One region of the Thermovenabulum gondwanense genome, then DNA from elsewhere that is predicted to be linked to it. Evidence: a T-box and tRNA genes for the amino acid it is inferred to sense, from the RefSeq annotation. Region 1 holds a T-box; the other holds one or more tRNA genes.
What was found. A T-box is a leader RNA that pairs with one kind of tRNA and senses whether it is charged. The one in region 1 lies ahead of ATZ99_RS09370 (valine--tRNA ligase), so its partner is inferred to be a tRNA-Val.

Region 1 (7,597 bases):
CTTGCCAGTATCCAGCGGTCCTTTAATGATAATTTTTCAATTTCAATCTTTTCGGGAACATAGCCTTCCAGATTCATCAGCACAAAGCGGGAAGCATTCCAGATTTTATTGGCAAAATTCCTGCTGTGTTCAACTTTTTCCCAGTAAAATTTCATGTCATTGCCGGGGGTATTTCCGGTACTCAATGAAAACCTTAATGTATCCGCACCATATTTTTCGATTACCTCCAACGGGTCTATGCCGTTCCCCAGGGATTTACTCATTTTTCTCCCCAAAGCATCCCTTACAAGCCCCGTTATTACTACGTATTCAAAAGGTTCCTTCTTCATAAACTCCATTGCCGAAAAGATCATCCTCGCTACCCAGAAGAAAATTATATCGTATCCCGTTACTAAAACCGAAGTCGGGTAGAAATACTCCAGGTCCTCAGTTTTTTCAGGCCATCCGAGGGTAGAAAAGGGCCATAAGGCAGAGCTAAACCACGTATCCAAAACATCCGGATCCTGTTCTAAATTTTTGCTTTTACATTTCGGACATTCCTTAAGGTCTTCCCTTGATACGGTCATCTCGTTGCAATCCTTACAGTACCATGCGGGAATTCTATGGCCCCACCAGAGTTGCCTTGAAATACACCAGTCATGTATGTTTTCCAGCCAGTTTACATAAATTTTTGTAAACCTTTCAGGCACAAATTTTACCTTTCCATCTTTTACCACCTGAATTGCAGGTTCTGCCAGAGGCTTCATTTTTACGAACCACTGTTTTGAAACCATAGGTTCCACCACTGTATCGCAGCGGTAACAGTGCCCTATGCTGTGATTTAAATCATCGATTTTAACAAGCAAGTCCTTCGCTTTAAGTTCTTCCACTATTAATTTTCTTGCTTCATATCTGTCAAGACCTGCATACTTTCCTGCGTTCTCATTCATCATGCCCTCTTCATTCATAACTTTGACAACGGGCAGTTTATGCCTTAAGCCAATTTCAAAATCATTCGGATCGTGACCGGGAGTAATTTTAACAGCACCGGTACCAAATTCCATATCCACATATTCATCGGCAATTATTGGTATTTCCCTTTCCATGATTGGAAGAATCACTGTTTCTCCTATTAAATGTTTATACCTTTCATCTCCCGGATTTACTGCTACCGCTACATCACCGAGCATTGTCTCTGGTCTTGTTGTAGCAATTTGGATAAAGCCCTTTCCATTTTTAAACGGATATTTAATATAATACAGCTTACCCTGATGTTCCTCGTATTCCACTTCTATGTCCGAAAGCGTTGTTTTACAGGTAGGACACCAGTTAATAATATAGTCTCCCCTGTAAATCAGCCCTTTTTCGTATAAACTTACAAATACTTCCCTCACCGCTTTACTTAAACCCTCATCAAGAGTAAATCTAAATCTCGACCAATCGCAGGAAGCACCCAATTTTTTGAGCTGATTTACTATGGTGCCGCCGTATTTTTCTTTCCATGCCCATACCCGTTCTAAGAATTTTTCCCTGCCCAGGTCGTATTTTGAAAGTCCTTCCTGGGCTAATTGTTCCTTAACCTTCGCCTCAGTAGCTATGCCGGCATGGTCCGTCCCGGGAAGCCATAACGTGGGAATTTGCTGCATCCTTTTAAATCTAATTAATATATCCTGAAGGGTATTATTAAGAGCATGTCCCATATGAAGATTACCAGTAACATTGGGCGGTGGAATAACTATTGTAAAAGGTTTTTTTCTTTTATCAATTTTTGCTCTAAAAAGGTCATTTTCTTCCCAGTATTTATACCATTTTTCCTCCACATTTTTAGGATCGTACACCGAAGGTAAATTTACCGTCATTTGTAAAACCTCCTCCAAAAATTCATTTTTTTAAACTTAAAACATTTTTCTTTATAAATTTCCGTAACAAAGTGTAAAAAATTAAAAGCCTCTCACCCTATAAAGGGCGAAAGGCTTTTTTCGCGGTACCACCTTAATTCCCGAATAAAAAAATTTTATTCGGGCACTCATGAAATTAACGGTTTTATCCGTTCCCGGCTACTTTTTCGCCGGGAAAGCTCCGGAGCGACCTTCAAAAGCTTTCCTTAAGAAGGCTTTCACCAAAGATGCCTTCCTCTCTTTTAAGGAAAAACTTTTTACTCCTCTCCTTCAATGCCTCTTTTTATTCAGTTGTTTATATAAATTTTAGCTTCATTACCTTTCCGTGTCAAGTTAGAATATGGGAAGTTTGATATTCTTATTCTGAATTCACGCACTTAACAAAAACCTTCCTTTGCCTTGGTCCATCAAATTCGCAGAAAAATATCCCCTGCCAGGTTCCCAAAACAAGTTCGCCCTTTTCTATCGCAAGCATCACGGAACTCCCAATGAGCGATGCTTTTAAATGAGCATCCGAGTTTCCTTCCGCGTGCCTGTAGTCTCCTCTTTGAGGTATTAACTTATTCAGGGTATTAATAATATCGATTTTTACATCTTCGTCGGCATTTTCGTTTATCGTTACTCCCGCAGTGGTATGAGGTATGAAAACAAAGCAAAGCCCGTCCATTACCCCGGATTCCGATACGGCTTTTTTTATCTCTGAGGTTATATCCACAATTTGGGTCCTTGCAGTAGTTACGAGATTTATTATTTTCATTACATCTCCTCCAATTTTATTTGTAAGCAATCTCTTATCTTTAATGATAACACCAAACTATGCACCTTTGCCTGTATTTTCCTTCATGTATAGGTGACAACAATGCTAATATATTCCCCGATATTCCCGGCCTTTATTAAATATTTAAGCCACTTTTTCATTTTATTAATTATAATAAAATTGCCCTTTTTAATGGGTAATTTAATAATTATACAGCTTGTATAATTATAGTCAACTAATAACTAGGTTCTTGGATACCTAAATTGTAACGACCAGAATAAGTTTTATTTAAAATATACAAATTTACTTCACCTTTAATCCCCGGTACCTGTTTAATCCCGCCGCTACTTCCTGGGGCCTGGGTAGTGCTTAGTTTCCCGGGTGCTTCCCGTAAAAGGGAGAAATTATGTCAAGGCCGTACTTTTCTATATCTTCAAAGACCATTTCCACGATTTCCTTTAGCGTTCTTTTACCGTCAACGTATTTTTTCACAGCGTACCTTATGATTTCACCAACGGCACTGGTTTGACTGCGGTCCACCAGCTGTTCCACGTAATCAAGCTCTATGAATTCTCCACCGTACTGCAGGGTATCCACGTCCCTGGATTTTATTTTTTCTTTACCCCTTAGCTCTAAACCCTCTTTCATAATGACTCTTGGGGTCACAGTAATGGGACCCTCCGCTCTTTCTACCCTGCGGTCAGTCTTTAATTGAAAAGCTATTTTTCTTGCCTCCTCCGTTACATCGTAAGGCCTGTAATCCTGCATTTTTATAACGCAGTCGGCCACATCAAAGTAATCGCCGCTTCCCCCCATAACAAGAATTGTAGAAATACCCATTTCTTCGTAAATTTGTCTTACTCTGTCTATGAAGGGCGTAATAGGCTCTTTTTCTTTTGCCACGAGTTTTTGCATCCTTGCATCCCTTATCATAAAATTTGTAGCACAGGTATCCTCATCCAGTAAAAGAAGGCTCGTTCCAATTTCTACCGCTTCCATAATATTTGCTGCCTGGGATGTGCTTCCGCTGGCATTTTCTGTTGAAAACCTCTTGGTATCCTGACCGTCGGGAAGGTTTGCAATAAAGGGGCTAATATCTACTTTTTCCACCCTCCTTCCGTCTTCCGCTCGTATTTTTACCGCATCTTTCACCGTAATGACAAATTCCCTGCCGTCCCCCGGAATATGATTATAAACTCCCCTTTCAAGGGCTTTCAAAAGGGTGGTTTTGCCATGATACCCTCCGCCTACAATAAGAGTAACACCTTTTTTTATACCCATTCCGGTAATTTTCCCGTTATTGGGCAGTTCAATTTCAACCCTCAAACTTTCCGGTGATATAAAAGGGATGACCTTGCCCTTTTTTAAGGGTTTATCGCTTATTCCGCTTTCCCGTGGCAAAATAGAGCCGTCTTTTATAAAAGCTATCAATCCGATATCCAAAAGAATTTTTCTTATATATTCTTGATCCTCATAAAGTTTCACCCATTTTTCGGCTTCTTTTTTATCGTAATTTTCATAGGTAAGAGCCCTTTTTACCAATATCGGTAAAAATTCAAAGAAAATTCGTTCTGCGGATTTAGAATTAATTTTTCGACCGAATGCCGGAAGGCCTATGCTTATCCTTGCCTCGACGAAATCATTGTCTATTTTTACTGAAGTTCTCTCAAGGATTTCCTGCCCTCCGCAGTCAATAAATATAACTCCACTATTACCCGTTCCCTTGAGCTTCGGTAATTTCAATATTTCCCCATATATCTTTCTTGATATGTAATCTTCAAAAGCTATTTTGCGCTCTTTTGTAGAAAATAGCTTCCCCTCAAAGCCCGATTCTTTCATGCTAACCCTTACCCTGACACGGGAAGGAGGTGCAAAGGGGTCGGACTGAACATGGTCTATAAAAAGTGTAAATTGTCCAAAATCGTATACCCCTTCAATATCCTTGTAAGCTTTGTATCCTTTATTATTTATTCTGTTCAAGGTTTCATATAACTCCATCTTATTCTTCATTCAATTCACCTCATTAATATATTGTTTAATTACTACTTTTCATTTATATTATAACTTTTAATGCGAAAATTCAAAGATTAAGAAAAAAAGAAGGCCTTTTAGGCCTCCTTTTTTTCTTCCTGAATGTCTTCCAGCTTAATAATCTTGTCTATGGAAATATCCACCTTTTCCACTTTGTATCCCGTTAAGGTCTCAACTTCACTTATAATCTTTTCTCTGACCTTTTGTGCCACCTCAGGAATTTTCACCCCATAAATTACGCTAAGATTTACTTCAAAAGAAACCGTCCCTATATTGTCCTCAGCATCCACGGGATCCCGTTTTTTAACCTTTATCTGAGGAGCAAATCTTTCGGTAAAAGCTTTGGTAATACCCGAAAAAGTCCATTTCTTTTCCTCTCTTATCACATCTTCCACTTTATGCATGGCTTCCTTCGCAATTTCAAAAAACACTGATTCACTTATAGATGTTCTACCATCTACCATGGTCTTGCCTCCTTTGTAATTTTTATTTCTTATATATTTTATTATACCATAATATTCCTTTAAATTATTTTTAATTTTTTTATTTTTTCTTCAGATTTTCGATTTCTTTCAACCTTTCTGCATAAAACTTTTCCTTTCCCTGGTCCGTTGGGAAATAATACCTTGCTCCTTTTAGATTTTCGGGTAAACATTCCATATCCGCTACCTTTTCTTTATAGTCATGAGCGTATTTATAACCCTTACCGTATCCCAGTTCTTCCATTAAAGGTGTAGGCGCATTCCTCAGATGTAATGGAACCGGCTCTGCTAAGTAATTTATCGCATCCTCTCTTGCCTTATTATATGCAGTATAAAGGGCATTAGATTTTGGGCAAAGGGCTAAATATACCGCTGCTTGAGCAAGATTCAACGCTGCTTCCGGCAATCCAACAAATTGAACTGCCTGAAAAGCTGAAACTGTGATTAGCAAAGCTTCCGGATCCGCAAGACCTACGTCCTCCGAAGCCACCCTTATCAACCTTCGCGCTATATAAAGTGGATCTTCGCCCGATTCTATCATTCGGGCAAGCCAGTAAAGCGTTGCATCTACATCGCTGTTTCGGATAGACTTATGAAGGGTGGAAATCAAGTTATAATGCTCTTCGCCTTTTTTATCGTAAAGCAAAACCTTCTTTTGAAGGGCATCTTCAATTTCTTTAAGGGTAATATTATAAGTTCCGTCATCCGCTATCGCAGCCTTTAAAAAAGCAAGTTCCAAGGTATTCAACGCAACCCTGGCATCTCCATTGGAGAAACTTGCAATCCTGTAAAGGAGATCCTCTTTTAGCTTTATTTTGTACCTCCCCAGGCCCCGCTCCTCATCCCTTAACGCCTTTTTTAATATTTTTACGATATCCTCTTCTTTTAAAGGATTCAATACTAATACTTTCAAACGGGACAGTAATGCGGAATTAAGCTCAAAGGAAGGATTTTCGGTGGTAGCTCCAATTAAAATAATGTCCCCTCTTTCCACATAGGGTAAAAATGCATCCTGCTGGGCCTTATTGAACCGATGTATTTCATCCACAAATAAGATGGTTCTTACACCGAATCTTTTATTTTCCTGGGCTTCCTTCATAACTTCTTTTATTTCCCCTATTCCAGACATCACCGCACTGAAATTTAAAAACTTAGCATCCACCTTTTTTGAAATAATCATTGCAAGGGTAGTTTTTCCCACACCCGGTGGTCCCCAAAAAACCATCGAGGGAATATTTTTGCTTTCGATAAGTTGCCTTAAAAGTCCCTTTTCCGAAAGAAGGTGCTCCTGACCTGTAAATTCATCAAAATCTCTTGGACGCATTCTTTCTGCCAATGGGATATTAATTTTTTTATTATTATCAAAAATGGAAGATTGAATATCCATAAACCTTTCCCTTCTTTAATGCACAATATTAAAATCTTCATACTTGTTTTGATAATCCTGTATTTTCGTATCTATTCGTTCCACTTTTGCCCATCTTACACCGTTTTTAATAAAATTAAGTAATGTGTCTATTTTATCCCCATCACCTTCCACTTCCAATTCCACGCTAAAATCCGGCATATTTTTTACATAACCTTTCAGTCCCAATTCCTTAGCTTTCATCAATACGGAATACCTTAGTCCCACTCCCTGAACTATCCCGTAAATTCTTGCGTATACCGTCTTTTTCATGTTTACCCCCTGCCATAACTTTCTTTTACTTATATTTTATCTTTTTTTCCTCTCCTTTTTAACTTATAATTATATCATGATAAAAAAATTATTATATATACTGTAATGGGAGGAAATTTTTATGAGTTTCATAGACTTAAGAAGCGATACGGTTACTCTCCCCACTCCTGAAATGCGCGAAGCTATGTATAAGGCTGAGGTAGGAGATGATGTATACGGTGAAGACCCCACGGTAAACAGATTAGAAGAAATGGCGGCTGAAATTATGGGAAAAGAAGCTGCCCTATTTGTGACAAGCGGTACCCAGGGCAATCAAATAGCAGTAATGACCCATACCCAGCCTGGAGATGAAATTATTCTGGAAGAACGCAGTCACATAATTACCTATGAAGTTGGTGGAATTGGGAGACTTTCGGGAGTTCAGGCTAAAACAATTTACGGTAAATACGGTTTTATGTCTCCAGAAGATATCGAAGCATCCATAAGGGAAGAAAACATTCACTACCCCCGCACTTCTTTGATTTGTATTGAAAACACCCACAACCGGGCTGGGGGTACGGTAATGCCCTTAAATTTATTAAAAAAGACAAAAGAAGTTGCCGAAAAATACGGCATCCCGGTACATATGGACGGGGCGAGAATTTTCAATGCGGCTACTTATCTTGGGGTGGATGTTAAAGAAATTGCAAAGTACGCCGATAGTATAATGTTTTGTCTTTCAAAAGGATTATGCGCTCCTGTAGGTTCGATGCTCGTGGGTACAAAAAAATTT
Region 2 (7,597 bases), on a different contig from region 1:
AACGCTTGTTACAAAATTATCACCATCAATCCTGGGAATGTGGAAGGCCGGACGAGAATTATAAAGGTCCACCACCAGCCTGTAATCATTACTGTTTACCGACCCAAGGGTAAAGTATTTAAATTCAATGTTAGCCGGCACTTTAACAGTGAATTTTGAGCTTTCCGTACTTTTTGCGTACTCCAGTCCGTCAATTACAGTAAAAAACTTTAATTTTAATACGCCATCTTTTTCAAAGTATTCATTTAAAAACCCTTCTTTTTTTTCAAGAATAAGACGGATTCCTGCATCCGTGAAAGATATTTGTGCGTCTTTCAAAAACTTGCCGTTATATACATAAAAATTTTGATTTTCCTTAACCTTTGCGGTTAAATCCAGAATAATCGAATTTTCCTTTTCCTGAATTGAATATTCCGGAGGATTTTCCGCTTCAATATTTAAAACCCCTTCATTTTCGTCCCAGTAAATATTTTTTATCTCGTTGTTCTTTTTGTATATCCTGACAATCCTGTTTTGTCCATCCCAGATAACCTTTGCTTCAAAATTTTCCGCTATAAATCTTAACGGAACAAAAACTCTGTTACTTATTATCATTGGCGGAATTTGTAACTTTGTTTTTTTGCCACCCACATAAGCGTATAAATCGTTAACTTTTAAAATTATTGTGTTGTTTTTAAAAGAAAGGGTAATCTTTTTTGAAACGCTCTCGTAGTTTACCTTAGCTCCTAAATTTTCAGAAATCACCCTTAACGGAACCATTGTAGTATCTTTGTAAATAAACGGCATTACATCAGAAATCACCTTTTTATCATCAATAAAGACTTCTATTGAATTTTTAGACGGAGCTGCAAAAATTGGAGCTTTAATTAAAATAAATAACGCTAAGAGAATTATTACGATTTTTTTCGTCAATTTACTACCTCCTCAAAACCTTTTTAAAAATAAAATTCTATTTTTATTCCAATAAATCCTTTTAAAAACCAATTTTTAAAGTAAATGTAAATTTGATGTAATAAAAACAAAAATAAATAAAATTAAAAAATAAAAACCGGTTTAAACCGGTTTTTATTTTTTAATTTACGGAAGTTTTTTTATTATTTTTTCTTTTACTTCAAACCTCTTGCTCTTTTGTTTAATTAGCCTTTCCATTAGTTTATTTTCATTTATTTTATAACTTAAAGTAAATAAACTATCTATTAGATGTACATTTTCCACCATAATATGTGGTGGCACTTTAATCTCAATTGGTGCAAAATTCCAAATACCCTTTATTATAGTACCGCTCAATACATCAGCTACCTGCTGGGCATTTTCTTTCGGAACTGCTATTATCGCAATATCCACATTGTTTTCATTAATAACATAGGATAATTCCTCTAAATCATATACCGGAACTCCGTGAATTCTTAGCCCTGTCAATCTCGGGTTTATATCGAACATGGCAATTATTTTGAATCCGTGAGACTCAAAATCCTTATAATTTGCCAGTGCCTGTCCCAAATTACCTGCGCCGATTATAACCATCTTGTGTTCCGTATGCAGTCCCAAAATTTTTGCTACTTCATTGTATAATTGTTCCACATTATATCCATAACCCTGCTGTCCAAATTCTCCAAAATTATTCAAGTCCTGTCTTACCTGTGATGCAGTAAAACCCAGCATCTGCCCCAGTTCCTGGGAAGAAACTTTTTCCACATTATTTCTCAAAAGTTCCCCCAAGCATTTATGGTATTTGGGAAGTCTTCTTATAACGGCAAGGGAAATTTTCTTGATTTCTTCTTCCGCCATAATATCACCCAAAATTCTTATTTGCATTTGTTTTTGATATTATCATAAATTATTGATATTGTCAAAAATTTATTTTAATCATTGTTGAAATAAATTTTAAAAAAGGGGATTTCTCCCCTTATAAAATTTCACTATTTAAGCATTTTTTATTTTTTCTATTTCCTCTGCATATCTTGCTTCCCCGAACAACTTGTGCATCACATATACCACACCGAAGAATAGGGCTACGGTAATAACCCAAACCACAAAAGCATTTTTATAAAAACCTAAGATTAGAAAGCCAACAGCAGAACTTATTGCAGCGGTAAGCGCATATGGAAGCTGAGTATTTACGTGTTCTATATGAGGACAGGCTCCCCCGGTAGAAGACATTATTGTCGTATCGGAAATAGGAGAGCAGTGATCACCAAAAACACCACCGGATAAAACAGCAGCAATTACGGGGAGTAAATCAATTTTCATAGCAACTGCCAAAGGAACTACTATGGGGATCATTATTGCCCAGGTACCCCAGGATGTGCCCGTAGAAAAAGCTATAAATGCCGAAAGCACGAAAATAGTAAATGGGACAGCCCACGCAGGGAAGGTTTCCGACATAATACTTGAAACGTAAATACCTGTCCCCACTTCCTTACATATCGAACCAATGGTCCAGGCGAGCGAAAGAATGAAAAGAGCTACCATCATGGATTTTGCTCCTTGAATTACTGCTTCCATTGAATCCTTTAACCGGACAACTCCCCTAACCGAATAAAACACTGCGGTTAACAGCAATGTCAGCGAAGCACCCCATACAAGTGCAGTGGCAGAATCGCTGTTCATGACAGCGGTGAAAAATCCAGCTTTTCCATCAAAAAACCCACCGCTATAAGCCATGCATAATACTATTATTACAATCAGCCCCAATAGTGGTGCTACCATATCTATAGCAGAACCCTTTTCCGATTTTTCCAGGTTTTCAAACTCATCACCGGGCGGATTTTTCATGATCGAAGTGTCCCATAACCCGAGACCAGCAAGGGCTCTGTATTCGGACCTTGCCATGGGGCCGTACTCCAGATCGGTAAAAGAGGTCATAAGCACCATAAGAACAATAAGCCATGGATAAAAGTCATAGGGGATCATCTGCACGTATACCGTGTACGGATTGAGGTTAAGTTTAAACTGATCAAAAAGCGGAACCAGCAACGAAGCTACATAAGCCACCCATGTGGATATAGGTACCAGTGTACATACAGGAGCTGCAGTGGAATCTATTATAAAAGACAATTTGGCCCGGGAAACTTTGAATCTATCGGTTACCGGCCTTAAAGCGGTACCTACCGTCATGCAGTTGAAGTAGTCATCCATAAAAATTAATACCCCGAGGCACCAGGTAATAAATAAAGCTACACTCCTGCTTTTTATATGTTTTTCTGCCCATTTCCCAAAGGCTTGCGGACCGTTTGCCCTGGAAACCATACCTACCAGAGAGCCCAATAATGCGGTAAACAGTAATACCCTGAAATTCCACGATGGATCTCCGGCGGTATTAATAATGGTTTCCATTGCTTTCTTAAATGCTTCCCATATATTACCGCCTGTTAAAATTAAAGCACCGCTCATTATGCCTATAATTAAAGAACTCAACACCTCTTTTGTAATTATGGCAAGGCTTATAGCCAGCACTGGAGGTAAAAGAGATAATGCACCGTAATGTGCGGGTTTTTCTTCTTTCTGGCCCTCATCAGCCATAATAGGTAAAGTAAAAGCCAGTAAAAGTAAGATTATTAGTAAAATAATAATTCCTTTTTTTGTCAAGATTGATCCTCCCTTCAAAATAGTAAGTTATATATTATTTTAAAAATCTTTTAACACCTCCTTGGACAATATAATAGTAAACCATTTTTTAAAAAAGCAAATTTTATGCCATTTTATAACTTTGTTACAATTTTTACAATTCGTAGTTTATACAGCCGCGAAAATTAAAAAATTTTATCGTATGCCCATTTTTTTGCTTATTGCCAAATGTTATGCATTTATTTTATCAATTTATTTTAGTTTTGACAATATCAATTAATATATAAAAAAAACGCCCAATTCAGGGCGTTTTTGATATTTATATTATCAAATATTTTTAAAATAAAATTATTTCTTAAATAAAATGGTGGACGTGACGAGACTTGAACTCGTGACCCCCACAATGCCATTGTGGTGCTCTCCCAACTGAGCTACACGCCCACTGCTTTATAAGAATAGCATATAAAGCGATTTTTGTCAATATGGAGTGATATGGTGGGGAATTAGGGATTCGAACCCCAGACCTCTACGATGTGAGCGTAGCGCTCTAACCATCTGAGCTAATTCCCCACACTTTCAAAATGGTGGACGTGACGGGATTCGAACCCGTGACCCTCTGATTGCGAACCAGATGCTCTCCCAGCTGAGCCACACGCCCACAACTTCAACATTTTATATTATACATTACAAATTGAATAATTTCAATAACAAAACCATATTTTTTACTTTATCCTACCTATTCTATCCAAGGGCCATATTCTAAAGACAGCTTTTCCCACGATGTATTTTTTTGGCACGAACTTGTTGACCCAGAACCGGCTATCTTTTGAGTTATTTCTGTTGTCTCCCATCATAAAATAATACCCTTCTGGCACTTTGTAAGGACCAAAGTTTCCCACTATTGGTTCATTTAAGTAATCTTCTTTATATTCCTTTCCATTAATAAAAAGCACACCTTCTTTTATCTCAATGACATCTCCACCCAGTCCTATTAACCTTTTTACGAAGGTTTGAGATGGATCATCCGGATATTTAAACACTACTATATCGCCCCGCTGCAAAGGTTTAATACGATAAATGTATTTATTGACCAGTATTCTATCCCCAATATTTATAGTTGGTATCATCGATCCCGTTGGTACTATCATTGGTTCAATGATATAAGCCCTTATTGCTAAGGCAATTACTAATGCAATAGCAATGGATTTTATCCATTCCATTAACTCATTTTTTAACCTGTTTTCCATGCTACCACCTTTTCAATTTAGCTTTAACAAAAATACTTTTATATTATACCATAAAAATTTGCGTTTTGAATAATTTAAAAATACTCTATCAACGCGTTTTTAATTTCTCCGGAAATTAATTCCTGAAAATCTGAAGTTTTCAATAATTGGCGGTCCTGGGAATTGGTTATAAAACCTACCTCGATAATTACACCCGGAATCCTCGTGTTGCACAGAAGAAAAAGCGATGAATTGGGATAAGGAATTCTAAAAGGAACCCTTTGCCCGGAAGAAATGTAAGCTTTTTCTAAATGTTTTTGAAGGATTTCGGCCAATCGCCGGCTTTCATAACTTTCCCTGTAGTAAAATACCATTGGACCTCTGACATTAGGCGCGCCTTTTTCTGAATTAACGTGAATGCTTAAAAAGATATTTGCGCCGGAGTTATTAATGATTTCAGCTCTTTCAATCAAATCCCTTCTATGTCTTGAACTGCTCTTATTATTTCTGGCATCTAAGGATTCATCTTTAGTACGGGTCATTATAACCCTGGCTCCTTCTAATTCCAGGGCTCTTTTCAATTTTAAAGAAATTAAAAGATTAATATTTTTTTCAAGGGTACCATCCTTATGAAAAGCACCGCTATCAATACCCCCATGCCCCGGATCAATGACCACAACTTTTCCCGCCAAAGATTTTTTGATATGAAATACGCTCATTATTTGCGCTCTATGGAATTGAACGTAATAAATTAAAAAAATTATTAGAAGCATTAATAATATTTTTTTACCCTGCCCCTTTTTAATTAAATCTTTCATGAAATTCCTCCCCTGGTAACTCACTTTATAATAAAAAGATATTTACCGGGGAGTAATCTTATGATTTAAAATCAGCCTTTTTCTTCATTCCTTCCTCTTTTGGACGAAGCCAAAAGGCATACGAAATCTATTAGTGCTGCTAACAGCAAAGTGTCTTTTATACCGTAAATAAAGGCTAATTGGGTGATATTCGAACTACCGGGCATAATTCTGAGATGATAATTTTGCCTTATGGAAAGTAATCCTCCCGACAACGCCGTTCCCAAAACCATACCAGTATTGCGCATAGTAGCCAGCACCCCGGAAGCAACACCCTGTTTATCCCTGGGTGCGCTTCCCATAACCGAACTGTTATTGGGTGTTTGAAAAAGTCCATTTCCTATACCGAAAATTATTAATCTAATAATAACATCGGTGGCTTTAATATTTAATGGCATTTTCGAAAGAAACAAAAGGGCTAAGGTGCATATCCCTGCACCGGTGGTGCTCAGGATTAAGGACCCCAACCTATCGGATAAAATTCCGCTAATTGGCGCTACTAAAAGAACGGTTAAGGGAAAAGCCGTCATTATAATACCTATTTCCCTTGATGAAAAACCTGAACTTGAAAGATAAAAAGGCATTAAAAAGATCATCATATACTGAGCTGTAAAATTCAAAAGACAGCTCAGGTTGCTTGCCGCAAACATTCGGTTTTTGAAAAGGGCAAGATCCAGCATAGGATGGGAATAACTCTTTTCTCTTAACATAAAAAATATAAAAGAAAAGATTGCTAATAAAATTAAAATTACAGATTTTAATGAGCTTATTCCAAACTCCTGTCCTTTACTCAAAAGGGTGAGCGTAGAAAATAAAAATACGAAAGCTAAAAAGGCACCTTCAATATCGAAGGGCTCCTTTTTACTTCCTTCAAATACCGGTAATACATTGTAGGATAAAATCATCCCTGAGATGCCTATAGGAATGTTTATCAAAAAAATGGAACTGTGCCCGTAATAAGTAAGCAAAAAACCTCCCAGGGAAGGGCCAATGGCTAAGCCCACCGCAACAGACATTGCATTAAATCCTAAAGCTTTTCCCCTTTCATTTTTAGGAAAGATGTTAGTTATTATTGCAGGGGCCACCGCCATCATCATCCCCGCCCCTGCGGCCTGTAATGCCCTGAAAAGAATTAGAACATAAATGTTCCCTGCAAGACCGCAAAACAAGGAAGAAGCGGTAAAAATACCCATTCCCAAAATGTATAAGCTTTTATAACCCACCAAATCTCCCAGGCGTCCAAAGGTTAATAAAAGGCTGCTTAGTACCAATAAGTAAGACATAGAAACCCAGCTCACGGTTGTAACCGGAGCGTTAAACACCTTTGAAAAAGTAGGCATTGCGATATTTACCACACTTGCATCTATAGGTCCAAGCATACTTCCTATTAGTACCGCAAAAAGAATCCTGTATCTATTTTCCAATATTTTTGTGTTTTCCATTCGATCTCCTCCTCGTCATTGTGAAAAAGATATTTTTCTTATTTTCTTAATTTTCTTGATTTTTTATCTTATTCAGTATATATTTATATTAGAAAATAATATTTTTAAGAATTTTAATTACAATAAAAAAGATTATTATAATTTTCTTTATTTGCCAGCATTTATCTTTTTCGTGAAAGGAGGTATAAATTATGAAAGTTCCCGAGAAAAAAGATTTTACTCAGATAGCGGAATGTCCTTATTTAAAATGCGAAGAAACGTGTTACGGCATTGCATGTTATTGTTCACTGGAAGCTGCAGGGAATAAAGAAGCCTGTTCTTTTGAGGTAAAAAAAGCATGTGAAGAAGAACACCAATGCACCGTTTAATTTAGCGGTTTAATACCTTTTTTTACAATAAATTTTACAAGACCGTTATCCCTATATCGATGAACCCATGTGGGAATTTCTTTTACATCTTTTACATCTACCTTATTATCTTTTTTGTCTACCTCCAAAATTATTTT

Region 2: it has a tRNA-Val gene. The T-box ahead of ATZ99_RS09370 (valine--tRNA ligase) is inferred to sense a tRNA for this amino acid. The anticodon was not compared.

The regions. Positions count from the first base shown of each region.
Region 1 covers NZ_LOHZ01000040.1:55,493-63,089, forward strand. The annotation lists gene ATZ99_RS09370 (valine--tRNA ligase) at 1-1,838, opposite strand, end outside; T-box leader at 1,938-2,160, opposite strand; gene ATZ99_RS09375 (secondary thiamine-phosphate synthase enzyme YjbQ) at 2,236-2,634, opposite strand; partial or broken gene ATZ99_RS09380 (ABC-ATPase domain-containing protein) at 2,938-4,644, opposite strand; gene ATZ99_RS09385 (Asp23/Gls24 family envelope stress response protein) at 4,743-5,129, opposite strand; gene ATZ99_RS09390 (replication-associated recombination protein A) at 5,209-6,534, opposite strand; gene ATZ99_RS09395 (acylphosphatase) at 6,550-6,825, opposite strand; gene ltaE (low-specificity L-threonine aldolase) at 6,947-7,597, shown strand, end outside.
Region 2 covers NZ_LOHZ01000015.1:156,301-163,897, reverse strand. The annotation lists gene ATZ99_RS01085 (N-acetylmuramoyl-L-alanine amidase family protein) at 1-912, opposite strand, end outside; gene ATZ99_RS01080 (redox-sensing transcriptional repressor Rex) at 1,078-1,788, opposite strand; gene ATZ99_RS01075 (Na+/H+ antiporter NhaC family protein) at 1,924-3,588, opposite strand; tRNA gene ATZ99_RS01070 (tRNA-Ala) at 3,933-4,008, opposite strand; tRNA gene ATZ99_RS01065 (tRNA-Val) at 4,061-4,137, opposite strand; tRNA gene ATZ99_RS01060 (tRNA-Ala) at 4,150-4,225, opposite strand; gene lepB (signal peptidase I) at 4,290-4,814, opposite strand; gene ATZ99_RS01050 (N-acetylmuramoyl-L-alanine amidase family protein) at 4,889-5,611, opposite strand; gene ATZ99_RS01045 (MFS transporter) at 5,683-7,092, opposite strand; gene ATZ99_RS11755 (hypothetical protein) at 7,284-7,460, shown strand; gene ATZ99_RS01040 (CapA family protein) at 7,457-7,597, opposite strand, start outside.